Regions from separate parts of the Massilia sp. CFBP9026 genome, predicted to be linked through region 4. Evidence: predicted binding sites of a transcription regulator. Region 4 holds the regulator's gene; each other region holds the start of a gene.
What was found. Region 4 encodes sigma-54, which starts transcription at its own class of promoters, with help from an activator protein. Its sites were predicted from a motif close to TGGCANGNAANCTGCTTT; they were not measured.
Positions count from the first base shown of each region.

Region 1: the regulator sigma-54 is predicted to act here: its motif matches at 4,949-4,966, upstream of SOM28_RS05865 (pilin).
Region 2: the regulator sigma-54 is predicted to act here: its motif matches at 4,355-4,372, upstream of SOM28_RS19600 (CmpA/NrtA family ABC transporter substrate-binding protein).
Region 3: the regulator sigma-54 is predicted to act here: its motif matches at 4,996-5,013, upstream of SOM28_RS20805 (transglutaminase family protein).

Region 1 is NZ_JAXCWH010000002.1:383,680-391,641, forward strand. Features, by position in the region: gene SOM28_RS05845 (VOC family protein) at 16-411, shown strand; gene SOM28_RS05850 (MerR family transcriptional regulator) at 439-1,401, opposite strand; gene SOM28_RS05855 (fasciclin domain-containing protein) at 1,674-2,129, shown strand; gene SOM28_RS05860 (S9 family peptidase) at 2,270-4,339, shown strand; gene SOM28_RS05865 (pilin) at 4,406-4,876, opposite strand; gene sucD (succinate--CoA ligase subunit alpha) at 5,181-6,062, opposite strand; gene sucC (ADP-forming succinate--CoA ligase subunit beta) at 6,081-7,250, opposite strand; gene SOM28_RS05880 (DUF2889 domain-containing protein) at 7,319-7,882, opposite strand.
Region 2 is NZ_JAXCWH010000008.1:84,675-92,636, reverse strand. Features, by position in the region: gene SOM28_RS19625 (DUF3526 domain-containing protein) at 1-949, opposite strand, end outside; gene SOM28_RS19620 (ABC transporter permease) at 946-2,382, opposite strand; gene SOM28_RS19615 (ABC transporter ATP-binding protein) at 2,379-3,113, opposite strand; gene SOM28_RS19610 (hypothetical protein) at 3,227-3,553, opposite strand; gene SOM28_RS19605 (hypothetical protein) at 3,637-3,831, opposite strand; gene SOM28_RS19600 (CmpA/NrtA family ABC transporter substrate-binding protein) at 4,625-5,794, shown strand; gene ntrB (nitrate ABC transporter permease) at 5,834-6,757, shown strand; gene SOM28_RS19590 (ABC transporter ATP-binding protein) at 6,773-7,585, shown strand; gene SOM28_RS19585 (hypothetical protein) at 7,586-7,962, opposite strand, start outside.
Region 3 is NZ_JAXCWH010000009.1:58,650-66,611, reverse strand. Features, by position in the region: gene SOM28_RS20810 (circularly permuted type 2 ATP-grasp protein) at 1-1,530, opposite strand, end outside; gene SOM28_RS20805 (transglutaminase family protein) at 1,565-4,924, opposite strand; gene SOM28_RS20800 (circularly permuted type 2 ATP-grasp protein) at 5,088-6,500, shown strand; gene SOM28_RS20795 (alpha-E domain-containing protein) at 6,502-7,527, shown strand; gene SOM28_RS20790 (zinc-binding metallopeptidase family protein) at 7,604-7,962, opposite strand, start outside.
Region 4 is NZ_JAXCWH010000012.1:18,132-26,093, reverse strand. Features, by position in the region: gene SOM28_RS23455 (monovalent cation:proton antiporter family protein) at 1-473, opposite strand, end outside; gene SOM28_RS23450 (KpsF/GutQ family sugar-phosphate isomerase) at 606-1,628, shown strand; gene SOM28_RS23445 (KdsC family phosphatase) at 1,628-2,179, shown strand; gene lptC (LPS export ABC transporter periplasmic protein LptC) at 2,191-2,799, shown strand; gene lptA (lipopolysaccharide transport periplasmic protein LptA) at 2,841-3,389, shown strand; gene lptB (LPS export ABC transporter ATP-binding protein) at 3,401-4,153, shown strand; gene SOM28_RS23425 (RNA polymerase factor sigma-54) at 4,165-5,643, shown strand; gene hpf (ribosome hibernation-promoting factor, HPF/YfiA family) at 5,719-6,078, shown strand; gene SOM28_RS23415 (enoyl-CoA hydratase/isomerase family protein) at 6,204-7,289, shown strand; gene SOM28_RS23410 (DUF5694 domain-containing protein) at 7,374-7,962, shown strand, end outside.

The DNA.
Region 1 (7,962 bases), on a different contig from region 4:
CGAAAGGAGTTGTCGATGGCACGCAGCATCACTCCATTCCTGATGTTCGAAGGTGCGGCCGAGGAAGCGATGCGCTTCTATGTCTCGCTGTTCGCCTGTTCCGAAGTCAAGCAGATCGAGCACTATAAAAGCGGCGAGATGGGGCCCGAAGGAACCGTCAAGCGGGCCGATTTCACCCTCGCCGGCCAGCATGTGATCTGCATCGACAGCCCGGCCAGGCACGCGTTCACTTTTACGCCGTCGGTGTCGCTATTCGTCGAGTGCGTGGACGAGGCCGAGTTCGACACCGCCTTCGCCCGGCTGGCGGACGGCGGCAAGCTGCTGATGCCGGCGGATAATTATGGATTCAGCCGCAAGTTCGGCTGGCTGAACGACCGCTTTGGCGTGTCCTGGCAGATCAACCTGAGCTGAGCCGGCGCGTTCGACCTCGCTGGTCTTTCAGGCCCAGCCTTTTGGCAGCGGCAATCCTTCCTGGAGAGCCAGGCGTTCCATCGCCGCTTCCAGCACGACCCGCGCGCGGCCCGAAGCCAGCGCAAGTTCGGCGTGCAGGGCAGCGTCTTCCGGATTGCGCGACGCGCAATGCTGGCTGTAGCGCTCGAAGCTACCCACCATCATCAGCAATTCGGTCAAGTGGCGCGGGCATTCGCAGGTCAGGCGGTTACCAGCGGCCGCGATATTGGCCAGGTCTTCGTCGGCAAAACGCGGCGGGGCGACGGCGGCGGCCACCGGCTCCTGTAGCGGCGGGCGATGGCCGGTCAGGGCGGACTGGCATAGCAGCGCCAGTTCGTTCAGGTCGGCCGGAATACGCGCGACCAGGCAGCCTTGCGCACGCAGGGTGCGGATCGTGGCGCTCGAGCAGAAGCGGTACAGCACGACGACCGCAGCAACGCCGCTCGCCTCACGCGCGGCGGCAATAGCCGGCATCACGCGTTCATCGAGTTCGGATTGCTCGATCACCAGTACGTCGGCGCCTGCGTCACGTGGTAACTCTTCCGCCATTGCAAGGCCCGCGGCGTTGCCGCGTACATCCAGGCCGAGGGCGCTCTGCCCCATGGCGGCGACGCGCCGCGCCAGCATGGCGCCCACCAGCAGCACACGCACCGGCGCTGCCTGGATGGCCCGTGCCTGTCCATCCAGGCCCAGCATCGATTGCAACTGATCACGGCTCAGGCCAGCAAGGACACCGATCGAGTGCCCCTGGTCTACCAGCTGCTTGAGCAGGCCGAGGCGCGCGACCTGTTCGGCCGAGTAGAGGCGCTGGCCACGCTCGGAGCGCTGGGCATCCGACAGACTGTAGCGGCGCTCCCATACGCGGAGTGTTTCAACTGGCAAGCCGGCTAACCGTGCCGCTGCGCCAGTGCGGTACATGATCCGCTCTTGTCCCGTTTTGAATGAATCCATGATTAAGTGTCCCAAATTGAACCAGATATTGACAACGAATGCTGTCATACACTGGAGAAAATGACGGTTACGTGTTCAACAGTACGCGGCAGTCCGACCAGTTGCTCGCGCACGAGTGCTCCCCTGCCTGGAGCTCACATCAAATGAACAAGGTTTGAACCCATTTTATAGGACAGATTCGATTCACACATTAGACTACGATACTAAATCCACGTAAATTGGCTTCAGGTCGGTTCATTGCGAACCTATTCAACCCAACTTCTGGAGCCAATATGAAAAAGATCTTGATTGCTTTGCCCCTCGCGTTCGCCTTCACCTCCGTCCAGGCGGCGGACATCGTGGATACCGCGAAATCGGCCGGCACCTTCAATACCCTGGTCACTGCGGTACAAGCTGCCGGCCTGACCGATACCCTGAAGGGTCCGGGCCCATTCACTGTTTTTGCCCCGACTGACGCCGCCTTTGCAAAAATCCCGAAAGCCAAGCTGGACGCCCTGCTGAAAGACAAGGCAGCACTGTCCAAGATACTGACCTATCACGTTGTGCCGGGAAAAGTCATGGCTGCCGACGTCAAGCCTGGCGACGTCAAGACCGTCGAGGGTAGCGCGTTCGCAGTAAAAGTTGCGGGCGGCAAGGTCATGGTCGACAAGGCCACCGTCACCAAGACCGACATCGCAGCCGATAATGGTGTGATCCATGTGATCGATACGGTCATCATGCCGAAGTAAACCTGGCCTCCTCGTCGAGATAGTTCCCATCCCGTTCATTTCCGGCGGTAGGAATATGTCGGCTTCATGCCTGATGACATCGTGGTAAATTGCCGGCTTGCCTGCGGCACCCGGCTGCGGCACTGATCGACGAGGATGGAATGAAATTTCGTTTGCTGACGATGGTAGCGGCCCTGCTGGCCGCGACCACCGCGACGGCCGCGCCGCGCGGCTTTACCGTGGAAGACCTGGTCAATATGGAACGGGTCGGCAGCCCGGCCGTGTCGCCGGACGCCACGCGCGTGATCTATACCGTGCGCAGCACGGACATGGAGAACAACCGCGGCAATACCCAACTGTGGATGGTCGACCTGCGCGCCGCCAAGCCGGCGCCGCAACGCCTGAGCCAGCATGCGTCCAGCAGCAGCGATCCGGAATGGTCGCCGTCGGGCGACGCCGTCTACTTCCTGTCGGCGCGCTCGGGCTCGTCGCAGGTATGGCGCCAGCCGGTGGCCGGCGGCGAGCCGGTGCAGGTGACGAACCTGCCGCTGGACGTCGACAACTTCCGCCTCGCCCCGAGCGGCGACCGCCTGGCCTTCAGCCTGGCCGTGTTCCGCGACTGCGCCGACCTGGCCTGCACGAAGTCGCGCCTGGATGCCAAAGAGAAGGACAAGGCCACCGGCAAGGTCTATGACCGCCTGTTCGTGCGTCACTGGGATACCTGGGGCGACCACCGCAATGCGGTGCTGTTCTCGGCGCCGCTGGGTGCGGATGGCAAGGTCGGCGGCGAGCCTGTCAGCCTGTCCGGCTCGCTCGACGGCGACGTGCCGTCGAAGCCTTTCGGCGACCGCGAGGAATACCGTTTCAGCCCGGACGGCAAGACCATCGTGTTCTCGGCGCGCATCGCCGGCAAGACCGAAGCCTGGTCGACCAATTTCAACCTGTACAGCGTGCCGGCCACGGGCGGCGCGGCGCCGCGCAACCTGACCCAGGACAATCCGGCATGGGATACCAAGGGCACCTTCTCGCCGGATGGCCGCACCCTAGCGTATCTCGCGATGGCGCGTCCCGGCTTCGAGGCCGACCGTTATCAGGTCATGCTGATGGACGTGGCCAGCGGCGAGAAGCGCAAGCTGGCGGCCGACTGGGACCGCTCGGCCGGCAGCCTGGTGTGGCGCGCGGACGGCAAGGCGCTGATCGTCGATGCCGAAGACATCGGCCAGCACCGCCTGTTCTCGATCGACGTCGCCAGCGGCAAGGTGACGCCGCTGACCGACAAGGGCGCGGTCGGCGCCTATGACCTGCGGCGCGATACGCTGGTCTATACCCACGCCAACCTGCAGTCGGGCGCGCAACTGTTCTCGATGAAACTGGGCGGCAAGCCGAAGCAGCTGACCGATGTGAACACGGAACGATTGAAGGACGTGCGCTTTGGCGAGTCGGAACAGTTCTCGTTTGCCGGCGCCAATGGCGAGACCGTGTATGGCTACGTGATGAAGCCGTGGAATGCGCAGCCGGGCCAGAAGTATCCGGTCGCCTTCATCGTCCACGGCGGTCCGCAGGGCAGCTTCGGCAACAGCTGGAGCTATCGCTGGAATCCGCAGGTGTATGCGGGCGCGGGTTACGCGGCCGTGTTCATCGACTTTCACGGCTCGACCGGCTATGGCCAGAAGTTCACTGATTCCATCAGCAACGACTGGGGCGGCAAGCCGCTGGTCGACCTGCAGAAGGGCTATGACGCGGCGGTGCAGAAATTCTCGTGGCTCGATCGCTCACGCGATTGCGCGCTGGGGGCGTCGTACGGCGGCTATATGATGAACTGGATCGCGGGCAACTGGTCGGATGAGTTCAAGTGCATCGTGAATCACGACGGCGTGTTCGATACGCGCGGGATGGCGTACTCGACCGAAGAGCAGTGGTTTACCGATTGGGAGAGCGGCGGGCCTTACTTCAAGGTGCCGGAGAACCATGAGCGCTTCAATCCGGTTCATCACGTGAACAAGTGGAAGACGCCGATGCTGGTGATCCAGGGTGATCTGGACTTCCGGATTCCTACCGCGCAGGCGCTGGGCACCTTTACCGCGCTGCAGCGCATGGGTGTCGAGAGCAAGTTGCTGGTGTTCCCGGACGAAAACCACTGGGTGCTCAAGCCGGCGAACTCGGTGCAGTGGCATCACAACGTGGTGGGGTGGCTGGATCAGTATCTGAAGACACAGCCTGCTGCGAAGTAAGGCCGGAAAGCAAAAAGCCCGCTGCGAAGCGGGCTTTTTGGCTAGGTAGAGAACTTCGCTTTTCGATTAAACACCAGTGCAGGTGCTGGTTGGCCCAACCAGGTTCTGCGCAACAGTGGTTGCGCAAGTCCATTGGCCCGTGGTCTCATCGCGAGTCAGCGTGATGGTCTCGCCGGCGACTGCCCCGGAACCGCCAACGATCGTTGCAGTGATAACGCCAGCAGCCGTGGCAGTGGTCACTTCAATCGTCGAGTTACCGTTAGTGGCTTGGACGCCAATGGCGGCTTCGCCTTCGCCAACAGCCGTACCAGCTTCAGGGATCACCGGCGTCAAACCGTCGTTCAACGCAACTTCAAAGCCAGTCTTGGCAGGCGACACTTCAGCCAGCGCAGAAGAGAACTTCGCCTTGGCCACGTAGTCCTGATATGCGGGAATCGCGACGGCGGCCAGGATACCGATAATCGCGACAACGATCATCAGTTCGATCAGGGTGAAGCCGCCTTCGGCTTTTTTGGTTTGCATTTGCTTGAAGTTCATTTTTCTCTCCAGGGTGGTATTTCAAAAGTTAGGACTACGTGTCTTGTGCTGCTCAGCTGCTACGCTTTCCTATATGCAAGCGGCGTGCCAGCCCGAAAGCAGCAAGAAACGGTCGATTTTATTAATCCTGAGATAAGAAAACCCTGTGCCGCGACAAAATTTGGCGCCTCGGGTGACAAAATTTGTCAGTGCCACACGGCAATTTTTGTCAGGCGACGAAGTTTGTCGACGAAAAATAGACTCATAAATACAAACGGGGAGCCGAAGCTCCCCGTCTTAGCTGTCGATCAAGAGATCGTCAGGATTACAGCATTGCCTTCAGCAGACGCGCCATTTCCGACGGGTTCTTGGTGACGGTGATGCCGCAGGCTTCCATGATTTCCAGCTTGGCTTGCGCAGTGTCTGCGCCGCCCGAGATCAGCGCGCCGGCGTGGCCCATGCGCTTGCCTGGAGGCGCGGTGACGCCAGCGATGAAGCCGACGACTGGCTTCTTCATGTTGTCCTTGATCCAGTAAGCCGCATTGGCTTCGTCCGGGCCGCCGATTTCGCCGATCATGATGACCGCGTCGGTGTCAGGATCGTCATTGAACATCTTCATGACGTCGATGTGCTTCAGACCATTGATCGGGTCGCCGCCAATGCCGACTGCCGACGATTGGCCCAGGCCCAGTGCGGTCAGCTGGCCGACTGCTTCATAGGTCAGGGTGCCCGAACGCGACACGACGCCGATACGGCCCTTGCGGTGGATGTGACCTGGCATGATGCCGATCTTGATTTCGTCAGGGGTGATCAGGCCTGGGCAGTTCGGACCCAGCAGCAGGGTCTTGGAACCAGCTTTGGCCATGCGATCCTTGATTTCCATCATGTCGCGGACAGGGATGCCTTCGGTGATGCAAATTGCCAGGTCCAGCTCGGCTTCGACGGCTTCCCAGATGGCAGCTGCTGCACCTGCTGGTGGGACATAGATCACCGACACGTTGGCGCCGGTTTCTTTCTTGGCTTCAGCAACGTTAGCGAAAATTGGAATGCCTTCGAAATCTTCGCCGGCTTTCTTCGGGTTCACGCCAGCAACGAAGGCTTCCTTGCCGTTCGCGTAGTCGCGGCACATACGGGTGTGGAACTGGCCGGTCTTGCCGGTGATGCCCTGGGTGACTACTTTGGTATCTTTGTTGATCAGAATCGACATTTTTATTTCCTTAGCGAATTAGGCTTTACCAGCGGCGGCGGCAACGACCGACTTCGCTGCGTCTTCCATCGTGTCTGCGGCGATGATCGGCAGGCCCGATTCAGCCAGCATCTTCTTGCCCAGATCTTCGTTGGTGCCCTTCATGCGCACGACCAGTGGCACTTGCAGCGACACGGCTTTCGAAGCAGCTATCACGCCTTCGGCAATGACGTCGCAACGCATGATGCCGCCGAAGATGTTGACCAGGATAGCTTTCAGGTCAGGGTTCTTCAGCATGATCTTGAAGGCTTCGGTCACTTTCTCGGCCGTAGCGCCACCGCCCACGTCCAGGAAGTTGGCCGGCTCGCCGCCGAACAGCTTGATGGTGTCCATGGTCGCCATGGCCAGGCCGGCGCCGTTCACCAGGCAGCCGATATTGCCGTCGAGCGAGATGTAGGCCAGGTCGAATTTCGATGCTTCGACTTCAGCTGGATCTTCTTCGTCCAGGTCGCGGTAGGCGACGATTTCTGGACGGCGATACAGGGCGTTGGCGTCGAAGTTGAACTTCGCGTCCAGGGCGATGATCTTGCCGCTGCCGGTGACGATCAGTGGGTTGATCTCGGCCAGCGATGCGTCGGTTTCCCAGTAGGCTTTGTACAGGCCTTGCAGGTTGGCGCGGGCATCGGCGATCGAGCCAGCAGGCACGCCGATCTTGGCGGCGACATCGTCAGCCTGCGCATCGGTCAGGCCGACTTTAGGGTCGATCACGACATTGTGGATTTTTTCTGGGTTGCTGTGCGCGACTTCTTCGATGTCCATGCCGCCTTCCGACGAGGCCATCAGCACGACTTTCTGGGTGACGCGGTCGGTGACTAGCGACACGTACAGCTCTTGTTTGATGTCGGCGCCTTCTTCGATCATCAGGCGACGCACTTTCTGGCCTTCAGGGCTGGTCTGATGAGTGATCAGCTGCATGCCCATGATCTGCTCGGAGTATTCCTTGACTTGCTCGATCGACTTGGCGACCTTGACGCCACCGCCTTTGCCGCGGCCGCCAGCGTGGATCTGTGCCTTGACGACCCAGACCGGACCGCCCAGCTCTTCAGCGGCTTTGACAGCGTCTTCGACCGACATGCACGGAATGCCGCGCGGAACGGTCACCCCGAATTTTCGGAGGATCTCTTTGCCCTGGTACTCATGGATCTTCATGCTGGCTTCCCTTCTTCTATTACTGAATTAGAAATACGGTTGAACTACAAAAGTAAAAACGACGAACGCTAACCCGAGACGGCCTTGATCGACCAGCGTGGGTAGTATTTGGCCACGGCAGGGCCGTCGCTGCGCAGGGCATGGCAACGGTCGAGCTCAAATGGACGGTCGGTTGACGAGCCGCCGAGCCCACCTGGGGCGTCGACATTGTCGTCAGCAAAGGCTTGCAAGGCTGCGGTCGGCAGCACCTGGGCCAATTCGGTCAAATGGGTGCAGCCGAGTACGCCGGATAGGCGGTCTTTCAGATGCAACCGGAAATGGTTCACGAGCGAGAGCCCGATCAACTTCTTGTAGGCAGGGCCGATGGTATCGCAGTAGCCCGGATACGGGACGGCATCGGATGCGGCTTCGGCATCGACGATGTTGAGGTCGCGGTCAATGGTTACACGCAGCTTGAGGTCGTGCACCGGCGTGCCGCCGGGCCGTTCGCCGGAAGCAAGCGCGACAGTACGCGTTTTCACATCGCGGATGCTGGCATCGAGGTCCCACAAGCCATCGTCGCGCGCGAACGCTTCGACTGTGATGGCGCGCGTATGCCGGAGCGAGCGCGATACGGGAGGTGACAAAGGCATAAATACCAGTGCCGTCGAGACGGCGGTTAGTGATGCAGCCGGTGTGCTACTTGCACGTTGCCGCAGCTTCTGCGACAACA
Region 2 (7,962 bases), on a different contig from region 4:
GAAAGCGTCCTTCGACCGGCGGCGTGTCCTTCCACTCGGGGTGGGTGCGGAAGAATTTTTCGAATGTCTCCGGCTTCGGGATGTCCCAGCCCGAGTGCACGGCCTGGCGCTGCGCCAGCGCCAGCTCGACGCCCTTGGAGACCGGCGACAGGCGCGCGATCGCGGCGTCGGCCAGCGTCGGCAGGATCATCGTCAGGCCGACCAGGCAGGCCAGCAGGATCGCGGCGGCGCTACTCGAGGTGCGAGCGCGCGCCGCTACCCAGCTCGCCAGGCCAAACCAGAAGGCGAGATAGAGCGTGGCCACCAGCGCGATCGCCGCGAAGCCCGCCAACCCGGCGCCGGCCGTCAGCGCGCCACAGGCCAGCGGCAGCAGGGTGGCCAGCCACACCAGGCCATAGCGCAAGCCGACCCGGCGGCGCCAGGTGTTGGCGGCGGCGGCAGGAAGCGACGCCAGCAGCCGCAGGCGGCCTGCTTCGCGCTCGCTCGACACCAGGTCGTGCATCAGCGCGATGACGAACAGCGGCGCCAGGAAGACCAGCACGAAGGCGAAGTCGAAGCGGCCCGGCATGGCCAGCTCGGGGTTGATGGCCTCGGATTCATACAGCTGCGAGTGCAGGCCGAGCAGGCGCACGCGCAAGGCCTGCGGCTGCAGGTCGCGCTGGCCGATGGCCACGAAGGCCAGCGGCGATGGCGGGTTCACCGTCAGGTGTGGCAGGTAGTAGCCGACCGAGCCGGCTTCGGCCGCGCCACCCTTGAGCTGCTTGGCGGCGATGGCTGCGTAGTCCTGCGCATGGCTGGCCGCGATGCGCTCGAGCGCCGCGCGCTGCTGGCCCACGGCCTGCAGGCCGGTCCAGACCGACAACGCGCACAAGAGCGCCAGCAGCACGATGGCGCCGACCGCCAGCCTGGAATGCGCCACCTGGCGCAGTTCAAATTTCAGCGTGTTCATTTGGCCTTCCTTTCGAGGCGTTTCGCGATCGGGTAAGCGGCGCCGAACAGGGCCAGCAGCCAGCCGCCCAGCACGGCGAAGGCGGGCCAGGCGTGGCGCGCCGCCACCTCGGCAAAGGGTACGGGTGGATAGCCGAAGCGCGGCGTGTCGTCCCAGTGATGCTTGTCGATGCGTTCGTCGCCGGCGCCTTGCGGCGAAACGACGTTGGCGTGCAGGCCGTTGAGCGACTGGACGAAGGCGTAGCGGTATTTTTCTCCCTCGACCAGGAAGCGCGCATGGCTGTCGAGATTGGTGCCAGCCAGCGCGGTCGACATGCGGCGCAGCGCGATCACGGGGCTGAACAGGCTGGCCGAGTGCACGATGGCGTTCTCCTGGCGCTGGCGCGCGAAGTCGGCGCGCATGAACTCGTCGAACAGTTCGCTCGTCATGCGTTCGCCTTCGGCCATCAGCAGGCCGCCGTAGTTCACCGGCAGGTCTTCGACCCGCTGCACGCCGTATTTCTCCAGCGTGCGCGCGCGGAAGGCATTGAAATAGGGATCGTCGGGATTGTGGCTGTCGCCGATCGCCGCCAGGCGCTCTTGGATGGCGACTTCGGTCTCGATGCGACTCGGCCGGCCGACATCGTCGGCGGCGAAGTCGGGCATCACGCGCGGCAGCAGGATCGCGGTGACGATCCAGCCGGCCACCAGGGCCAGCAAGGCGTCGCGCGCACGCGGCAGGCTGCTCGACACCAGCACCGCCACCACCACCCACAGCAGCAGATAGAGCGCATACCCGAGCAGCATCGTCAGCGCCTGCGGCGCCACTGCCGGATGCAGCAGGGCGATCGCGACCAGTGCGGCGAAGGCGGGCGCGCCGAGCAGCAGCGCCACACCGGCATGCGCGGCCAGCTTGCCGAGCAATAGCGTCGCGCCGGGGATGCCCTGCACGATCTGCAGGCGCAACTGGCCGCGCTCGCGTTCGCGCGCCACGCTGCCGAAGGCCAGGAACACGATCAGCAAGGGCGTGAGTACCTGCAGCACAAAGGCCGGCGTGAGCTGGCCGAAGCGCAGCAGCACCGAGGACTGGCCGGCGTCGCTGAAGTTGGCGCTGTTCTGGCGGTGGCCCTCGAGGAACAGCGTGTTGCCGGTGAAGGGATCGACGCCGAAGTCGAAGAAGGCGAGGGGGCTCAATGGACGGAACACGTAATGCCCGTAGTGCACCACGCGGTGCGGGTGACGGTCGGGTTGGCTATTCCACTGTTCGTCGGCCGTGCCCTGAAAGCGCGCGCGCTCGGCGTTCACGGCGTCGACACGTTCATGGCTGACCAGGATCGCGGCCAAGGTCAGCGCCAGCATCAGGATGCCGGCGGCCACCGCGACCTGGTTGCGCAGCATGGCGCGCCATTCGCTGCGGGCGATGGCGGGCAGCGCCTGCATCAGGGTGGCGCTCATGCCGCATCCTTTGTCTGGCTGGTTCCCGCATATCTCCGGTACAGGTCGCGCACGTCGTAGCGTTCGTCTCCGCTGGCCGTGACTTCGTGGCTGATATGGCCGCGCTCGAGAAAGCCGATGCGGTCCGCCACCTCGGCCGCGCCCAATAAATCGTGGGTGACCATGAAGATCGCACTGCCGCGTGCACGCAGGTCTTGCAGCAGGGCGTTGAACTCGCTGGTGGCTTGCGGATCGAGGCCGGTGGTGGGTTCGTCCAGCAGCAGCACCGGCACCTGGCGCGCCACGGCCAGCGCGATCGCGACCTTCTGGCGCATCCCTTTCGAGTAGCCGCCCAGGCGGCGCCGCCAAGCCGAGGCATCCAGGCGCACGGCGTCCAGGGCCTCGTCGATGGTGGCGTCGGTCCAGCTGCTGCCGGCCAGGCGCAGGAAGTATTCGATGTTCTCGCGCGCGTCCAGGTGCTCGTACAGGGCGACGTTCTCGGGCACATAGGCCAATTGGCCGCGCGCCGCCAGCGGATCGGCGGCGACGTCGATGCCGCATACGCGCACGCTGCCGGAGCGGGGAACCGTGAAGCCGAGGAAGGTGTTCATGGTGGTCGATTTGCCGGCGCCGTTGCCGCCCAGGAGAGCGTAGATCTCGCCGCGCGCGACGCGCAGCGACAGCTCGTTGAGCACGGGCGTGGACTGGTAGGCGACGGTCACGCCGTTCGCTTCCAGGGCAGGGGTAGTCATGGTCATCGTGGTCCTTTGTGGTGAAGCTGAAGCAGTGGGCGCACGCCGTGCGCGAACGCGCATGCGCGCCCGCAGGCCGGTTTGACGCGGCCTGCGAGGGATTCAAAGACGGATCAGTGGCGCGGAGGCGCCTGGCGGGAAGGAATCAGGTAGCGGCGCAGGACGACCGGCGCGGGGCGCGGCAGGCGCGCAAGGACGAAGGCGATGACGAGGAAGAGTGCCAGCAGTTGTGGCGATGCCGCTGGAAGGTCGGCGGTCGAATGGGAAGCGATCTGGCAGCTGACGCAGTCGGACAGCTGTTCGGACAGGTCATGATCGTGGAACGAGGCGCCCACGAGTTGCAGGGCAAGGCTCAGCGCGCACAGGCAGGCCAGCACCCGGCGCAGGGGTGCGCTCGCTGCACGATAAGGTGCGTGCTGACGTGTGGCCTGGAACTGCATGCGATCCCGATCGACGATGATGCGGGGCAGTATAGCCCAGCCGGCATCGAGCCGACAACCGGGCCGCACGCGGCACGGTGTACTTACTCGAAGGCGATCAGCAGCGCGGTAAGGCCGATACAGGCGGCGGCGATGACGCCGATGCGGGTGCGCAGGCGGCGGCCGCTGGAGACGATGTCCTTGGCGATGCCGCGCTTCGGCGCGCGTGGGTTGCTGCGGTCGACCGCGGTGGCGGCATGGATCGAAGAATGGTGGCGTTCGGTATGTTCGGTGTTCATGGTTAACTCCAACGCCGTCTCGAATGGAGACAGGCAAATCAATGAATGGCCGGCGTGAGCCGGGCGAAATATGAAGATGGTTCGCCGGTCAGGCGCGTGTGCGCGCTCGGCGGAAGCGGATTTACCGACAACTGCGCCGGCCCGCCAAGTCGGTCTGGTGACGCTGGCTGGAGTGAGGCGGGCGGTGGATGCGTGACATGCGGATGCCAGTACAAAAGCTTCGAAATCGGGATCCGGGACGGGAGCAAGACCTGCAAGTCTGGCTGCGTTCAGGACGTTATTTATTTTACATGTGTGCCCGGTATATACAAGGGGCGCACGATTGAGACAACGGATGTTTTCTCAGTGCAACAACCAATCCTAGCATGCCGTATGCGGTAGCAGAAGGGCGTATTTGCAGGTTCTCTGAGTTGACGCAACAGCCCGTCCAAAATGATGCGCTGCGCAATCGCAGTGCGCCATTTCCGCCATCGCGCGGTGCGCCGGCGGTGCGAAATGACGGCGCGTCACTCTGCGTACTCGCTGGCATGAAGATTGCGTAATCATCATCAGCGCAATGGAGCGCTGCGTGCGCCGCCAACGAAGGCAGCGCCCACCAAGACAACGACGTCTACCGGAACATGAATGCGTTCATGTCGGGTACGCGTCTTTTTTTTTGCCTGACTACATTGGGATTGCGATGAAAAATCAGAAGCTTGAAGCGAAGAGCGTAGCGGCGGCGGATGTCGACGAAGTCGACGTCACGCGCAGGAAGGTCATTCATGGCGCAGGTCTGGTAGCGGGAGGAAGCTTGATGGGGCTGGCAACGGGCGGCGTGTGGGCGGCGGGTTCGGACAAGCCGGAAAAGACCGAGATCAAGATCGGCTTCATCCCACTGACCGATTGCGCGTCGGTGGTGATGGCCTCGGTGCTGGGCTTCGACAAAAAGTATGGCGTGAAATTCGTGCTGAGCAAGGAAGCCTCGTGGGCCGGGGTGCGCGACAAGCTGGCCAACGGCGACCTGGATGCGGCCCATGTACTGTACGGGCTGCTGTACGGCGTCCAGATGGGCATCGGCGGCCAGCGCAAGGACATGGCGGTGCTGATGGGCCTGAACAATAACGGCCAGGCGATCACGCTCTCCAAGCAGCTGGCGACCAAGGGTGCCGTGGATGGCCAGTCGCTGGCCAAGGTGATGCGCACCGAAAAACGCGAATTTACCTTCGCCCAGACCTTCCCGACCGGCACCCACGCGATGTGGCTGTATTACTGGCTGGCGGCCAACGGCATCAACCCAATGAAGGAAGCGAAGGTCATCACGGTGCCGCCGCCGCAGATGGTGGCCAATATGCGGGTCGGGAATATGGACGGCTTCTGCGTCGGTGAGCCGTGGGGCCACCGCGCCATCATGGACGGCATCGGCATCACCGCCATCACGACCCAGGACATCTGGCGCGACCATCCCGAGAAGGTGCTGGGCTCGACGCTGGAGTTCGCGAAGAAGCACCCCAACACCTGCCGCGCCATGATGGCCGCCATCATCGAGGCCGGCCGCTGGATCGACGCCTCGATGGCCAACAAGAACAAGATGGCCGAGGTCATCGCCGCCAAGTCGTACGTCAACACCAGCAAGGACGCGATCGACCAGCGCATCATGGGCCGCTACCAGAACGGCCTTGGCAAGACCTGGGACGACCAGAACTACATGAAGTTCTACAACGACGGCGCGGTCAACTTCCCGTATCTGTCGGACGGCATGTGGTTCATGACCCAGCATCGCCGCTGGGGCCTGCTCAAGCAGGATCCCGATTACCTGGCCGTGGCGAGCGCGGTCAACCAGGTCGCGCTGTACAAGGATGCGGCGACGCTGGCCAAGGCGCCGGTGCCTGCGAGTCCGATGCGCAGCTCGAAGCTGATGGACGGCACCGTATGGGACGGCAAGGACCCGAAAGCCTACGCCGCCTCGTTCAAGGTCAGGGTCTGATTTTCATTTGCTGTCATCTTGTCTGAATAGGGGAATGCCATGAACGCTATCCTGAAATCCGAGCACCATGCGCCTGCAGGTGGCGGCGCGACCGTTGTTACGTTGCCGCTTGCCGTCGAGGCGCCTGCCGCCAGTGCCACGCCTCCTGCACGCAAGCCGGCGCCCGTCGTGCGCGGCGCGCAGCCGTTCGCCAGGGCGGTAAAGGCGGTTCTGCCGCCGGTGGTGGGCATCGCCTTCGTGGTGCTGGTGTGGCAGCTGATCGCGACCCGCAACGAGACCTTCCCGTCGCCGCTGGTGACTTTCCAGGAAGCGCTCAAGCTGTTCGCCGATCCCTTCTATCACAACAGCCCGAACGACCAGGGCATCGGCTGGAACGTGCTGGCATCGCTCAAGCGCGTGGCCGTGGGCTTCGGGCTGGCGGCACTGGTGGGCATTCCGCTGGGTTTCATCATCGGGCGGGTGAAGTTCGTGAACGGCATGTTCGGCCCGATCATCAGCCTGCTGAAACCCGTGTCGCCGCTGGCCTGGCTGCCGATTGGCCTGCTGGTGTTCAAGTCGGCCGATCCGGCGGCGATCTGGTCGATCTTCATCTGCTCGATCTGGCCGATGATCATCAATACGGCGGTCGGCGTGCAGCGCGTGCCGCAGGATTACATGAACGTGGCGCGTGTGCTGAACCTGTCGGAGTGGAAGATCCTGACCAAGATCCTGCTGCCGTCGGCGCTGCCGTACATCCTGACCGGCGTGCGCCTCGCCATCGGCACCGCATGGCTGGTGATCGTGGCGGCCGAGATGCTGACCGGCGGCGTGGGCATCGGCTTCTGGGTGTGGGACGAGTGGAACAACCTGAACGTGGCGAACATCATCATCGCCATCGTCGTGATTGGCGTGGTGGGGCTGCTGCTCGAGCAGGCCCTGGTGGCGCTGGCGCGGGCACTGACGCACGAACAAGTGGCTAACTGATTAAGGAGCGCGATCATGGATGACCTTCAAACCAAATTCATCGACATCACCGGCGTGGAGATGGCGTTTCATACGAAGAAGGGCGTGTTCCAGGCGCTGCAGGGGATCGACCTGCAAGTGCGCAAGGGCGAGTTCATCACGCTGATCGGGCACTCGGGCTGCGGCAAGTCGACCTTGCTGAACCTGATCGCCGGCTTGTTGAAACCGACGGCGGGCGTGCTGCTGTGCGCGAATCGCGAGATCGCCGGGCCGTCGCCGGAGCGGGCGGTGGTGTTCCAGAATCACTCGCTGCTGCCGTGGCTGACCTGCTACGAGAATATCCATCTCGGGGTCGAGCGGGTGTTTGGCGGCGCCGAGACGCGGGTCCAACTGCGCGAGCGGACCATGGCGGCGTTGGCGCTGGTGGGCCTGACCAGTGCCGAGGCGAAGCGGCCGCATGAGATATCGGGCGGCATGAAGCAGCGGGTGGGCATCGCGCGGGCGCTGGCGATGGAGCCGAAGGTGTTGTTGATGGATGAACCGTTCGGAGCGCTCGACGCGTTGACGCGGGCGCATTTGCAGGACGAGCTGCTCAAGATCGTGGCTGCGACCAGGTCCACGGTGGTGATGGTGACGCACGATGTGGATGAGGCGGTGCTGCTGTCGGATCGGATCGTGATGCTGACCAATGGGCCGGCTGCGACCATCGGTGAAATCGTCGAGGTGGGACTGGAGCGGCCGCGCGATCGGGTCGCGCTGGCGCAGGATGCGCGCTATACCGAGCATCGCAAGGCGGTGCTGGAGTTCTTGTATCGCAAGCAGGCGCATCCGGCAGCGGAAGCGGCGTAGCTAGCCAGGCGCCGGTTGGGGATAGAACTGCCACAGGAAGGAGGGTACCGACTGGCGCCATTCTTCCTCGGTCTGGTCCGGCACCGCGCGCAGGTCGAGTATCCATTCGCGCACGACCCTGCCGGCGGCGATCTCGACATAGATCTCGTCCGGGTAGATATTCCGAGGCGGGTAGCCGGTCCGGCGGCGCTCGCCGTGCCAGCCGCGGATGATGCCGCTGAACCAGGTCGCGGCGAGTGGTACTACATCGTCCGGAAAGAGTAGCGATAGACCGATTTGCGGGTTGAATCCGGTCAGGTACAAGATGCGCTCATGGCCGCATTCCCGGATTTCCCAGGTGCCGTAATAGCCATTCGAACAGCCGGGCCAGGGCTTGA
Region 3 (7,962 bases), on a different contig from region 4:
CGAGATGCTGCGCTGCTGCAGGCGGTGCACTTCGACCCTGGCGCGCGCCTGGACCCAGGTGTCCTTGCTGGATCCGCCCATCTGCATCGTCAGCACCCGCGCATCCGGTCCGGTAGCCACCCGGGTCAGGCCGCCGGGCATCACCACATAGCCGTTCGGGGTGGCGCAGGCAAACACCCGCAGGCCGACGGCGCGCGCCTCGAGGCCAGGCGCCGGCCCGTCCCGCCATACCGGCGATTGCGACAGCCGCACCAGTTCCTGGGCAATGTAATCGTTGGGATTGGCGCGCATCCTGGCGACGAAGGCCGCGCGCGCCTCGCCATCGAGGTCCTGGCCAAACAGCGCAGCCTGCGGACGCTGTGAAAAGCTGGGCTTGATGACCAGGCGATCGAGCCTGGCGATGACGGTGTCCAGCGCGCTCGGCTCGCCGCACCACCAGGTGGCCACCGACGGCATTTTCAGGGGCTCGCCCAGCAGGCGCTTCGATAGCGCCGGCAGGAAGCCGAGCAGGGCGCCCGATTCGAGCAGGCTCGAGCCGAGGCTGTTGGCGACCAGCACATTGCCGCGCATGGCGGCCTGGGTCAGGCCCGCCACGCCCAGCAGCGAGTGCTGCAGTTCGAGCGGATCGCACGATTCGTCGTCGACCCGGCGCATGATCACATGCACCCGGTGCAGGCCGGCCAGGGTCTTGAGGTACACCACCCCATCGCGCACCGTCAGGTCGCCGCCTTCGACCAGCGGCAGGCCGAGATAGCGCGCCAGGTAGGCCTGTTCGTAGTAGCTCTGGCTGCGCGGGCCTGGCGTGAGCAGCACGATCAGCGGCGCCTCGCCCTCGCGCAGCGGCGCGGGATGGTCGCCGGTCGCCGCGCACAAGCGCCCCCAGTGCACCAGGCTGTCGTGCATGGTGCGGAAGAACCTGCCGAGAGGCTGCACCTTCAGTTGGCGCAGCAGGTCGGGGAAGGTGGGGGCGATGATGGCGCGGTTTTCCAGCGCATAGCCGGCGCCGAACGGCGCCTGGGTGCGGTCGGCCATGACCCACCAGCGGCCATCCGGCGCGCGCGCGAGGTCGACCGCGTAGAAATGCAGGGCGACGTCGTCGTGGTGCCGCATGCCGTGGCAAGGGCGCAAGAAGCCGGCATGGCCGTCGACCAGCGCCGGCGGCAGCAGGCCCTCGTGCAGCATCTCCTGCTTGCCATACACATCGCCCAGAATCTTGTTGAGCAAGGTGGCGCGCTGGATCACGGCCGCCTCGATGCCGCTCCATTCCTCGTGCGGCAGGATCAGCGGCAGCACGTTCAGGTCCCATGGCCGCTGCTTGCCGTGGGCGTCGGCGGCCACGTTATAGGTCACGCCGTTCTCGCGCACCTGGCGCTGCACCATCTCGCGCCGCTGGCGCATCATGCCCGGCGCTTCCTGCTCCAGGTTGGCTAGCAGCGCACGCCAGTGGGCACGCGGCATCTTCGCCGCGTCGAGCATTTCATCGAAACCGTCCGGTGCGGCGAGATAATGGGCTAGTAACTGGTTGGACATGAAGGCAGCAATACGTTTGGTACGAAACAATAGGTCAAACCGGCTGCCAGCGCAAATCCAGCGTCATCGGGAAGCCCGGATTGGGCTCTTCCTTGCGTACCGTGAACGGGCCCGGCGTATGGCCATGCGGCCAGAACCGCGCAACCCGGCGCGCCTCGGCGGCGTTGGCATTGACCGGCGAGCCCGTTTCGTTGCGCCCGCCCGGATGCACCACATGATAGGTGCAGCCGCCGATCGAGCGGCCATTCCAGGTGTCGACCAGGTCGAAGACGAGCGGGGCCTGCACCTTGATGCTGGGGTGCAGCGCCGACCACGGGCTCCAGGCCCGGAAACGCACGCCGGCCACGTACTCGCCGGGCACGCCGGTCGGTTGCAAGGGCAGCATGCGGCCGTTGCAGGCCACCACGTGGCGGCCGTCGGTCAGGCCGGTGACCTTCAGCTGCATGCGCTCGACCGACGAATCGACATAGCGCGCGGTACCGCCGGCCGAGACTTCCTCGCCCAGCACATTCCACGGCTCGATCGCCTGGCGCAACTCCATCTCGACGCCCTCGTAGACGACGCTGCCGAAGCGCGGGAAGCGGAACTCGATGAAGGGATCGAACCAGCGGTCTTCGAAGGCATAGCCGGCCGCGCGCAGGTCGCGCGCGACGTCGCGGATATCCTGGGCGACGAAATGCGGCAGCATCCAGCGGTCGTGCAGGGCGGTGCCCCAGTGCACCAGACGGGCCTGGCAGGGCTGTTTCCAGAAGCGCGCCACCAGCGCGCGCAGCAACAGCATCTGCAGCAGGCTCATGCGTTCGTGCGGCGGCATCTCGAAGGCGCGGAATTCGACCAGACCCAGGCGGCCGGTCGGGCCGTCCGGCGAATACAGCTTGTCGATCGAAAATTCGGCGCGGTGCGTATTGCCGGTCAGGTCGACCAGCAGGTTGCGCAGCAGGCGGTCGACCATCCACGGCTTGTCGCCCGGGTGCAGGGTGGGCAGCACCTGGTCCATTTGCTGGAAGGCGATCGCCAGCTCGTACAGATTGTCGTCGCGCGCCTCGTCGACCCGCGGCGCCTGGCTGGTCGGCCCGATGAAGGTGCCCGAGAACAGGTAGGACAGGGCCGGATGCACCTGCCAATAGGTGATCAGGCTCTTGAGCAGGTCGGGCCGGCGCAGCATCGGGCTGTCGTCGACGCTGGCGCCGCCCAGGGTGGCGTGGTTGCCGCCGCCGGTGCCTGTGTGGCGGCCATCGTGCATGAATTTCTCGGTGCCCAGGCGCGTCAGGCGTGCTTCCTGGTACAGGGTCGTCACGTTGTGCACCAGCTCATTCCAGGTGGCGGCCGGATGGATATTGACTTCGATGACGCCAGGGTCGGGCGTGACGCTGAGCAACTTGATGCGCGGGTCGCGCGGCGGTGCATAGCCTTCGATCCGCAGCTTCATCTTGAGCCTGGCGGCAGTGGTTTCGACCGCACTGACCAGCGCCAGGTAATCCTCGATGCGCTTTTGCGGCGGCATGAACACATACAGGCGCCCGGCGCGCACTTCGACGCACAGCGCGGTGTGGATCACGTCGCGCGCGGCCGGTTCGGCTGGCGCGGCCGGCGTAACCGGTTTGCCGGCCCTGGCGGCCTTGTCCGCCGATTTGCCGGCGGCCAGACCCAGCACCGGGCGCCGGTCCTTCTTCACGGCCGGCAAGGCGGCGCGCGGCGCGAACGGATCGACATCGAACCCGGGATCGCGTTCTTCGGGCAGCACCCACGGCAGCGTGGCCAGCGGCAGGCGCAGGCCGATCGGCGAATCGCCCTCGAGCAGGTACAGGTTTTCGCGCCGCAGCGGCCAGGGCGAGGTGCGCCAGCTGGTGCCGAGCATGACGGCCGGGTCGTATTCCTTCGCCTGCAGCGGCAGCACATAGCCGGCCACCTGGCCCAGGCCGCGCTCGAGCAGGCGCGCCAGCCGGCGCCGTTCCTCCGGCGCCTTGAGGTCGGCTTGCAAGGGATCGAGGTTGCGCGGCAGCGCCTGCTCGCGCTGGGCCTGCAGCAGCACGTCTTCATAGGCCGCGATGGCGCTGCCCGCCGGCAGGCCGAGCGACTTGACCAGCTCGACGATGAAGTGGCCGGCTTCCTCGCTGCCATAGCCATCGTCGATATATTCGTCCGAGAACAGGGACGGATCGAGCCATATTGGCTGGCCGTCGACGCGCCAGAAGATATTCAGGGCCCAGCGCGGCAGCGGCTCGCCCGGATACCATTTGCCCTGGCCATAGTGCAGCATGCCGCCCGGCGCGAAGTGGTTTTTCAGCCGGTGCATCAGATTGCCGGCCAGTTCGCGCTTCTTGTCGCCGTGTGCCAGGGTATTCCATTCCGGTCCGTCCATATCGTCGATCGAGACGAAGGTGGGCTCGCCGCCCTGGGTCAGGCGCACGTCCTGGGCCAGCAGATCGGCATCGACCTGCTGGCCGAGACGGTCGATGGCCTGCCAGTCGGTTTCCGTGTACGGCTTGCTTACGCGCGGGTCTTCATGGATGCGGGTGACCGTCATCTCGTGGATGAAGGTGACCTCGGCCTGGTCGCTGAAGCCCGTCACCGGCGCCGCCGACGAGGGTAGCGCGGTGCAGGCCAGCGGGATATGGCCTTCGCCCGCCAGCATGCCCGAGGTCGGATCGAGTCCGATCCAGCCGGCGCCGGGAATGTACACCTCGGTCCAGGCATGCAGGTCGGTGAAGTCTTCGAGGGGGCCGCTCGGACCGTCGAGTGCTTCCTGGTCGGCGCGCAGCTGGATCAGGTAGCCCGAGACGAAGCGCGCCGCCAGCCCCATTTCGCGCAGGATCTGCACCAGCAGCCAGCCGGTGTCGCGGCATGAGCCGGAACACTTTTCCAGTGTGTCTTCCGGCGTCTGCACGCCAGGCTCCATCCGCAACAGGTAGGCGATATCGCGCTGCAGGCGCTGGTTGATCGCCACCAGGAAGTCGTTGGTATTCATCGGCTGCGCCAGCAGCTCGCGCCGCGCCGCCTCCACCCAGGCCAGCAGGCGGGGACCGGGCGGCTCGGCCTGGGCATACGCGCTCAGCTCCGCCTTGAGTTGCGCCGGATAGGCGAAGGGGAAATTCTCGGCATAGCTCTCGATGAAGAAATCGAAGGGATTGATGACGGTCATGTCCGCAATCAGGTCGACCGTGAACTCGAGTGTGTCCGTTTTTTCCGGGAACACGAAACGGCCGATGTAATTGCCGTATGGGTCTTGCTGCCAGTTGATGAAATGCTCTTGTGGCAGCACCGACAGCGAATACGACAGGATCGGCGTGCGCGCATGCGGGGCCGGACGCAGGCGCACCTCATGCGGCGAGAGGGCGACTTGCCGGTCATAACGGTAGCTGGTCTTGTGGTGCAGCGCGATCCGGATAGCCATGCGGGAATGCCTTTATAGGGGTGGTCACGAACGATACCAGCACATCGATATATTCCTGTTTCAACTGTGCACAAGCATGATTCATACCCGCAATATAATTCGCTGGTGCGGCGCCGCCGAGCTGGCACGTTTCTTGATTGCACCTATGCCACTGGAGGATCCGATGCCGAAATTTTACGATGAAATGTATTCCTCTGCGGCAACAGCAAGGCCTCACTACGACGCCTTCGCGCGCTGGCTTGCCTTGCAGTCGCCGCAACTGATCGCGCAAAAGCGGGCCGAGGCCGAGCTGACCTTCCAGCGGGTGGGCATCACCTTCGCCGTCTACGGCGACAATGCCGGCAAGGAGCGGCTGATCCCCTTCGACATCATCCCGCGCGTGATCGACGCCGCCGAGTGGGCCAAGCTGCAGGCCGGCCTGGTGCAGCGGGTGACCGCACTGAACCGTTTCCTGCACGACGTCTACCATGACCAGGATATCCTGCAGGCGGGCATCATCCCGCCCGAACAGATCCTGAACAATGCGCAGTACCGGCCCGCCATGAAGGGCGTCAGGGTGCCTTCGAATATCTACGCCCATATCGCCGGGGTCGACATCGTGCGCGCGGGCGAGGGCGAGTTCTACGTCCTGGAAGACAATCTGCGGGTGCCTTCCGGCGTGTCCTACATGCTGGAAAACCGCAAGATGATGATGCGGCTGTTCCCCGCGCTGTTCGCGAGCAACCGCGTGGCGCCGGTCGAGCACTATCCCGACCTGCTGCTCGATAACCTGCGCACCGTGGCGCCGCACGGCCTCGACGATCCGACCGTGGTCGTGCTCACGCCGGGCATGCATAACTCTGCCTATTTCGAACACGCCTTCCTGGCCCAGCAGATGGGGGTGGCGCTGGTGCAGGGGCAAGACCTGTATGTCAGCGACGACACCGTCTATATGCGCACCACGCGCGGGCCGAAGCAGGTCGACGTCATCTATCGCCGCATCGACGACGACTACCTTGATCCACGCGCTTTCCGCGCCGAGTCCACCCTGGGCGTGCCGGGCCTGCTCGACGCGGTGCGTGCCGGACGGGTCGGCCTGGCCAATGCCATCGGTACCGGGGTGGCCGACGACAAGTCGATCTATCCCTATGTGCCGGACATGATCGAGTTCTACCTGGGCGAAAAACCGATCCTGAACAACGTGCCGACTTACCAGTGCCGGAAGAAAGAAGATCTCGCGTACACCCTGTCGCGGCTGCCCGAGCTGGTGGTCAAGGAAGTGCACGGCGCGGGCGGCTACGGCATGCTGGTCGGGCCGGCCTCGACCCACGCCGAGATCGAGGCCTTCCGCGAGCGCCTGGTGGCCAACCCGGACGGCTATATCGCCCAGCCCACGCTGGCCTTGTCGGCTTGCCCGACCTATGTCGAAGCGGGCATCGCGCCGCGCCACATCGACCTGCGTCCCTTCGTCTTGTCGGGCAAGACCGTGTCGATGGTGCCGGGCGGCCTGACCCGGGTGGCGCTGCAGGAAGGTTCGCTGGTGGTCAATTCGTCGCAGGGCGGCGGCACCAAGGACACCTGGATTTTGGAGAACTAGCATGTTGAGCCGCACCGCAGATCATTTGTTCTGGATGGCCCGCTACACCGAGCGGGCCGAAAACACGGCCCGCATGCTCGATGTCCGGGTCCAGTATTCGCTGATGCCGCAGTCGGCGCAGGCCGAGCAAAAGGGCTGGCGCAGCATGCTGGGCGTGTCCGAGCTGGAGGCGCAGTTCGAGGCCAAGTACCCCGCGCTGACGCAAGCGAACGTGATCGACTTCATGGTCCGCGATCCGGACAACCCGTCCTCGATCACCAGCTGCCTGCGCGCATCCCGCGAGAACGCGCGCGCCGTGCGCGGCTCCCTGACCACCGAGGTATGGGAAACCGAGAACACGACCTGGCTGATGCTGCAGCAGCATCTCGGCAAGCGCACCTTCGAGCACGATCCCGGCCAGTTCCTGGAATGGGTCAAGTACCGCTCGCACCTGTCGCGCGGCGTCACGCTGGGCACCATGCTCCAGGACGAGGCGTTCAACTTCATCCGCCTCGGCACCTTCCTGGAACGGGCCGACAACACGGCGCGCATCCTCGACGTCAAGTTCAGGTTCGGAGCGCACGATGCGGTCCAGGCCGGGACGCAGGCGGAGTTCTACCAGCTTGCGGCGCTGCTGCGCTCGGTGTCCGCCTTCGAGACCTACCGCAAGGTCTATCGGGACGCCATCACCTCGAAGCGCGTGGCCGAGCTATTGATCCTGCAAGAGAAAATGCCGCGCTCGCTGGTGGCGTGCATCGCCGCGGTGGTGGCCAACCTGAAGGACGTGCGCAATGCGCAGTCGCACGATACCGAGCGCCTGGCCATGGAACTGTACGCCATGCTGCAGTCGGCCCCGATCGGCGACATCCTCGAAGAAGGCTTGCACGCCTTCCTGACCCGCTTCCTGGCGTCGGTCGACGCACTGGGCAACGGCATCAGCCGCGACTTCCTGATCCCGATCGAGCCGGTTTCTTCCGAAGAAGGACAGACTCAATCCCAGACGCAGACCCTGGGCGGGATGACGCAAACCCAGACCCAGACGGCGTGACGGGATGCACCGGCATGGCGCGCGCCGCACCGTTTTGAGGAAAACGGCGGTGCGGGCTTCATGACGGTGCGTCGGCTCAGGCGCCCGGCGTGGCAGGCGCCGGCGTCGCGGCCGGCTTGACCGGCGCCGTCGCTTGCTTGATCTGGGCGCGCACGACGCGGTGCACGAAGTGCAGCTTTTCCAGTACCGGTGGGCTGAGCGTGAACGGATAGGAGTCCGGCATCCCGATGCTGCGATTCAGGCTGTTGAGCACATAAGTCAGCGCGAACCAGTCGCTCAGGGTATCGTCGAACGCGTCCGTCCTGGTCGGCAAGGTGATGCCGTCGAGCGCCGGCTCGTCGGCCTTGCGCGGCTTGAGCTGCAGGCCGCAGGAGTGCGCCGTCTCCAGCGTATCGATCATATGGAGGTAGTGGGCCCAGGTCTCGGCCCAGTCTT
Region 4 (7,962 bases):
AAAATGCCGACGGTGCGCCGCCCATGCTCGCTTTCGAGTTCGAGCCGCTCGGTGAGCAGCTTGACGACGATGGCGGTCGAGGACATCGCCAGCGCGCCGCCCAGCGCGAAGGCGGCCTGCCAGCCGAGGGCAATGCCGGGCAGGAGCCAGGCTGCCAGCAGTCCGATCCCCATGGCGGCCGCGATCGTCGACACCACCTGGGCCAGGCCCAGCCCGAACACGATGCGCCGCATCGAGCGCAGCTGCCCGAGCGAGAACTCCAGGCCGATCGAGAACATCAGGAACACCACCCCGAACTCGCCCAGCGCATGGGTGGTGGGACTGTCTTCGGCCAGGGCCAGGGCATGGGGGCCGATCAGGACGCCGACGGCGAGGTAGCCGAGCATCGGCGGCAGTTGCAGGCTACGGAAGACGACCACGCCCAGGACGGCGCAGCCCAGAAGGAGGAGGGTGAGTTCGAGGCCGGAATGCATTGGTGCGAAGCTGGGATAAACAGCAAAAGTGTTGATCTTATGGCACTAGCCAGGTGTGGTGCGGCGGTCGCTTGTTATCGTTTGTTACGACTGGCAAGTTTTTTGCTTTCCCAATTCGTTTATACTGCCAAAATGAGTGTAACCGATGAAAAAATAATGCCGAAAAGTTTTGACGAAACCCTGGCCCGGCGCGTCCTGGACCTGGGCCGCGAAACGCTGTCGATCGAAGCGGACGCCATCCGCGCGCTGCAGGCGCGCCTGGGCGACGACGACAGTTTCGTGAGCGCCGCGCAGCTGATCATGGCCTGCGACGGCCGCGTGGTCGTGTCCGGGATGGGCAAGTCGGGCCACATCGGCCGCAAGATCGCCGCCACCCTGGCGTCCACCGGCACCCCGGCCTTCTTCATGCACCCGGGCGAAGCCGCGCACGGCGACCTGGGCATGGTCACCAAAAATGACGTCTTGATCGCGATTTCCAATTCGGGCGAATCGTCAGAGATCCTGGACATCCTGCCGGCCGTCAAGCGTCTTGGCGCACGCGTGATCGCCATGACCGGTAAACCAGCCTCGCGCCTGGCCAAGCTGGCCGACGTGCACCTGAACATCGCGGTGGACAAGGAAGCCTGCCCGCTCAACCTGGCGCCGACCACCAGCACCACCGTCACCCTCGCCATGGGCGATGCGCTGGCCGTGGCGCTGCTCGACGCGCGCGGCTTCCGTGAACAAGACTTCGCGCTGTCGCATCCGGGCGGCGCGCTGGGCCGGCGCCTCCTGACCCATGTGCGCGACGTGATGCGCAGCGGCGACGCGGTGCCGAGCGTGCGCCCCGAAACTTCGCTGGTCGAAGCGCTGCTCGAAGTCACCCGCAAGGGCCTCGGCATGACCGCCATCGTCGACGCCGAAGGCCGTCCGGTCGGCGTGTTCACCGACGGCGACTTGCGCCGCGTGATCGAGCGCATGCACGACTTCTCGGACATCCAGATCCGCGACGTGATGCACGCCAACCCGCGCCGCGTGCGCCCCGAGCAGCTGGCGGTCGACGCCGTCGCCGTGATGGAAGAATTCCGCATCAACCAGATGCTGGTGGTCGATGAAGACGACCGCCTGGTCGGCGCGCTGCACATCCACGACCTGACCCGCGCCAAGGTGATTTGATGAGTGAATTCATTCCCGCCATTACCCCGCTGGCCCATATGGAACGCGCGGCCCGCATCAAGGTCATGATCTTCGACGTCGACGGCGTGCTGACCGACGGCAGCCTGACCTATGGTCCCGACGGCGAAGTCACCAAGACCTTCAACGTGCTCGACGGCCTGGGCATCCAGCTGTTGAACAAGACCGGCGTGCAGACCGCGATCATCAGCGCGCGCCTGTCGCCGATCGTCGTCAAGCGCGCGGCCGATCTGGGCATCTCGCACGTCCACCAGGGCATCCACGACAAGCGCATCGGCTTCGCCAAGCTGCTCGAGGCCACCGGCTTCACCGCCGAGCAGTGCGGCTACATCGGCGACGACGTGATCGACCTGCCGCTGTTCGCGCGCGTCGGCTTCGCCGTCGCGGTGCCGTCCGGCCATCCAGAGGTGCAGCACCGCGCGCACTACGTCACCAAGAATGGCGGCGGCCGCGGCGCGGTGCGCGAGGTGTGCGATCTCGTGATGCGCGCCCAGGGCACCTATGACCAGGCGCTCGCGCCGTACTTCGCCTGAGGTCACGCACCATGGCCACCATCGTCCAAAACAAGCGTACCGCGCATCGCTGGAATCTCCTGGCGATGATCGTGATCGGCGTCTTCTTCGCCTTCGGCAGCTTCTGGCTGCTGCAACTGATGCAGGCCTCCGACATCGACGCCCAGCTGGGCGGGCCGCCGGACGAACCGGACTACATCGTCGAGAATTTCTCGTTCGTGCGCATGACCGAGAATGGCCAGCCGAGCTATGTATTGTCGGGCAAGCACCTGGCCCACATCCCGCGCGGCGACGTCTCGCATGTCGACCAGCCGCTGCTGCGCGGCGTCGAGCCGGGCCGCCCGCCAATGACGGTGGTCGCCAGGAACGCCCAGGTGTTCCACGAAGAGCACCGGGTCGAACTGATGGGCGACGTCGACCTGCAGCGCCCGAAGACCGCGCAGAGCGAGTCCTTGCACTTGCGTAGCCAGGCGCTGACCGTGCTACCCGACGAAGAGATCGTCAAGACCGACCTCCCGGTTGACCTGCAGCTTGGGGCATCGAGCGTGAAAGGCACCGGCATGGTCGCCAACAACGCCACCCAGCAAGTGCACATGTCCAGCCGAGGCCAGATAATCTATCCGCCACGCCCGCGCCAGTAAGCCCTGCACCGTGTGATAACCCAGGACCAGCATTCCCTATCATGAAAAAATTATTTGCCGCCGTACTCCTTTCCCTGCTGTCGCTGACGGCAGCCGCCGAACGTGCCGACTCGCTCAAGCCCGCGCAGGTCGAATACGATTCCGCCGATCTCGACGGGGTCAACGGCGTGCGTACCCTTACTGGTAACGTGATCCTTACCCGCGGTACGCTGTTGCTCAAGGCCGACCGCGCCGTGGTCAGGGAAACGCCCGAAGGCTATATGACGGTAACGCTCACCGCCAACAACGGCAAGCTCACCACGTTCCGCCAGAAGCGCGACGGCGGTCCCAACCTGTGGGTCGAGGGCCAGGCCGAGCGCATCGAGTACGACGAGCGCGCCGAGCTGGTGCGCCTGTACTCGAATGCCCTGATCAAGGAACTGGAAAACGATCAACTGAGCAACCAGGTCACCGGCCCTTTCATCTCGTATGACAGCCGCAAGGAAGTGGCCACCGTGCGCAACGACGTCAGCGGCCAGAGCAAGGTTGGCGGCGGTCGCGGCACCCTGATCCTCTCGCCCAAGCGCACCCCAGCCGGAGGAGCGCAATGACGGCAATCCCGATGGAGCTGGGCGATTGCAGCACCCTGGTCGTCAAGGGCCTGCAGAAAAGCTATGGCAAGCGCCTGGTGGTGCGCGACGTGTCGCTGCAGGTCGAATGCGGTGAAGTGGTCGGCTTGCTGGGCCCGAACGGCGCCGGCAAGACGACCTCGTTCTACATGATCGTCGGCCTGGTGCCGTCGGACGCCGGCTCGATCGACATCAACGGCACCGACATCACCAGCCTGCCGATCCACCGCCGCGCCGTATTGGGCCTGTCCTACCTGCCGCAGGAGGCCTCGGTATTCCGCAAGCTGACGGTCGAAGAGAACATCCGCGCCGTGCTCGAGCTGCAGAAGGACAACGGCAAGCCGCTGTCGAAAGACCAGATCAACGAGCGCCTCGACACCCTGCTGGCCGACCTGCAGATCGAGAAGCTGCGCGAGAATCCGGCGCTGTCGCTGTCGGGAGGCGAACGCCGCCGCGTGGAGATCGCGCGCGCGCTGGCGACCAATCCGCGCTTCGTGCTGCTCGACGAACCGTTCGCCGGCGTCGACCCGATCGCCGTGATCGAGATCCAGCGCATCGTGCGCTTCCTGAAGGAGCGCCAGATCGGTGTCCTGATCACCGACCACAACGTGCGCGAGACGCTTGGCATCTGCGACCGCGCCTACATCATCAACCAGGGCGCGGTGCTTGCCTCCGGCCGCCCTGACGACATCATCGCGGACGAGTCGGTGCGCCGCGTGTACTTGGGTGAACACTTCCGCATGTGAGCGACGCCTAGATGAAACAGTCCCTGCAACTCCGCACTTCGCAGCACCTCGCGCTTACGCCGCAACTGCAGCAGTCGATCCGGTTGCTGCAACTGTCGACGCTCGAGCTGCACCAGGAGATCGAGCAGATACTGGGCGATAACCCCTTGCTCGAGCGGCTCGACGATCCGCTCGACCGGTCGGTGCGTTTGCTGGCCGATGGCGCGATCAACAATGCACCCGCCAGCGGCGAAGCGCCGCCGGCGCCCGGCCAGCAGGCCGAGGGCGAGGGTGCGCCGGCGCAGGATGGCGAAGGTTTCGAGGGCGGCGCCGACAACGATCGCGTTGATGCCGACTGGAGCGAGGGCGGTGCGCCGTCTTCCGGCAGCGGCGGCGAGGACGAGGACGGCCGCCCGCAACTGGAAGCCTGCGCCATCACCCTGCGCGAACACCTGATGGAACAGGTGCGCGAAGCCACCCTGTCGGCGCGCGACCGTGCGCTGGCCGAGCTGGTGATCGATGCGCTGGACGACAACGGCTACATCGAGGAACCGCTCGACGAGATCCACGCGCGGTTGCCCGAAGAGCTCGATATCGAGATCGACGAGCTGCGCTGCGCGCTGGCGCTGGTGCAGAGCATGGACCCGGTGGGCGTCGGCGCGCGCAGCGCGGCCGAGTGCCTGGCGCTGCAGATCCGGCGCATGCCGGGTGTGCCGATGGTCACGCGCCGCATGGCCCTCAAGATCGTCGAGGGTTACCTGAGCTGGTTCGCCCAGCGCGAATACAGCAAGCTGAAAAAAGCGCTCGACTGCGACGACGAAGACTTGCGCGAGGTGCAGGCCGTGGTGCGCCAATGCAATCCGCACCCGGGCGCGGCGTTCGCTTCGAACGTGTCGGACTATGTGGTGCCGGACGTGATCGTGCGCCGTTCCAAGAGCGGCTGGGCGGTCACCCTGAACCCCGACGTGATGCCGCGCCTGCGCGTCAACAGCCTGTACGCCAGCCTGCTCAAGCAGGGCAAGAGCGAGGCGCAGATGGGCGCGCAGATGCAGGAAGCGAAGTGGCTCATCAAGAATATGCGCCAGCGTTTCGACACCATCCTGCGTGTGGCGGAGGCCATCGTCGAGCGCCAGCGCAATTTTTTCTCCCATGGCGCGGTTGCCATGCGGCCCCTTGTTTTACGTGAGATAGCTGATACACTAGGCCTACACGAGAGCACAATTTCTCGTGTCACAACCCAGAAATACATGCTGACCCCGCACGGCATGTTTGAGTTGAAGTATTTCTTCGGCAGCCACGTTGCCACCGAGGCGGGAGGCGAAGCATCCTCGACGGCAATCCGTGCGCTCATCGCACAATTGACAGGAGCAGAAGACCCTAGGAACCCTTTATCCGATAGCAAGATCGCGGAGATGCTCGGGGAACAAGGCATGGTCATCGCGCGCCGCACGGTTGCAAAATACCGTGAAGCCCTCAAGATACCCCCTGTAAGCCTCCGCAAGTCCTTGTAACTGCGCCGTCCACACCCGTCGTGCCTTGTCGCGTTGGTGCGGTCCACACGGTGCAACATTTTCAAAGGAGTGTGTATGAACCTCACAATCAGTGGCCATCATCTCGAAGTAACCCCCGCCATCCGTGAATACGTTCAGAATAAGCTCGAGCGCATCATTCGCCATTTCGACCAGGTGATCGACACCCACGTCTTCCTGGCCGTCGACAACCTCACTGAAAAAGAAAAAAGGCAGAAAGCAGAGATCAACGTCCAGGTGTCGGGAAAGACCCTGCACGTGGCAAGCGTTGCACAAGACCTGTACGCCGCGATCGATACGCTGATGGATAAGCTGGACCGACAGATCCTCAAACACAAGCAGCAACTGAAAGACCATAGCCGTACTTCGATCAAACGCATGCCGGAAATCGACGGCGAAGACGCTGCTGTCGCCTGATCAGGCGCAGGGCTCACACTAGCTAAGGGCGTCTGAGGGGACGCCCTTTTTGCATCCAGCCTCCCCGGTACTACGCGCATCTATGTGTTCGGTAAAATGCATGTCTTTCCATTACGGATCACGCCATGACCGACCACGTCCTGACCCGCATCGCCAACCGCACCGGCATCATCACCCTGGACCGCCCAAAGGCGCTCAATTCGCTGTCGCTCGAGATGGTGCGCGCGCTGACCGACGTGCTGCGCGCCTGGGAGCATGACGGGCAGGTCGAGGCGGTCGTACTGACCAGCAGCAGCGAGAAGGCCTTGTGCGCGGGCGGCGACATCCGCTTCTTCCATGAGGTCGGCCATGCGTCGCCGATGGGCGGCAGCGCGCTGCTCGAGGATTTCTTCACCGAAGAATACGCGCTGAACCACCTGATCCATTTCTATCCGAAGCCCTATATCGCCATCATGGATGGCGTCGTGATGGGCGGCGGCATGGGCATCGCCCAGGGCGGCCCGGATTGCGGGCTGCGCATCGTGACCGAGCGTACCAGGATGGCCATGCCCGAGGTGAACATCGGCCTGTTCCCCGACGTCGGCGGCAGCCACTTCCTGTCGCATGCGCCGAGACAGCTGGGCAACTACCTGGGCCTGACCGGACTGACGATCGGCGCCGCCGACGCGCTGTATATCGGCCTGGCCGACGTGTTCGTGCCAAGCGCCGAGTTGCCTGACCTGAAGGCATTGATCGCGTCGACGCAAGGCGCCGGGCTGCCGGCGGCGATCCGCGCCTTCGCGGCGCCGTTTGCTGCAATGGCGGGGGCAAGCGAATTGCAGGTCCGGCGCAAGAGCATCGATGCGCATTTCGGCGCGGCGTCGGTCGCCGCGATCATGGGATCGCTCGAAGGCGACGCAACACCGTTCGCACACAAGGCGCTGGCCGCCATGCGCCAGCGTTCGCCCCTGTTGATGTGCGTGACCCACGAACTGCTGGCGCGCGGCGCCGCGCTCGACGTGGCCGACTGCCTGCGCATGGAACGCTCGCTGGTGCGCCACAATTTCGAGCATGGCGAAGTGCTGGAAGGCATACGCGCACTGGTAATCGACAAGGACAATGCGCCGCAATGGAATCCGCCATCGCTCGACCAGGTCACGCCCGGGATGGTGGCGCGCTTCTTCGAACCGGTGTGGCCGGAGCACGCGCATCCGCTCAGGCATCTTGCATAAACGTTTCCATGCATATCCATTTTTGCGTGACATCGTAGCGACGGGGTGTGAACATCGGGCCTTCATGATTTGAAAGGAAGACCGATGCGCCTGCGTGCCCTGCTGATCTCGATGACTTTATGCGGCAGCGCCGCCGCGCAGGACTACCAGCCGGCCTTCGATCCGAGCCGGCTCAAGGGCCCCACGACAGGGCCGGTCAACGAAATCATGGTGCTCGGCTCGCCCCACCTGGCGCATTTGCCCAGGACCTTCCAGGCATCGAGCCTGGCTCCGCTGAACGAACGGCTCGCGGCCTGGAAGCCGCAGGCGATCGCGGTCGAGGACCGCTCCGGGCCGCAGTGCGATTTCATGCGCCGTTATGCGGCGCGCTACCAGGAGGCGGTCGACACCTATTGCCGGGATACCGCGCCGGCCAGGGCGGCGACCGGGCTCGACGTGCCGCAGGCCACCGCCGAGGCCGAAAAGCTGCTGGCTGCCTGGCCCGCAGCGCCCTCGGCGGCCCAGCGGCGGCATCTGGCGGCCGTGTTCATGGCGGGCGGCGAGGAGGCGTCGGCCGTGGTCCAGTGGCTCCGCCTGTCCATCGCCGAGCGCCGCACCGGCGATGGGCTCGATGACGTCCTGGTCGCGCGGCTGCAAAAGCTCGCGGTCCATCCCAACGAAAGCGTGTCGATCG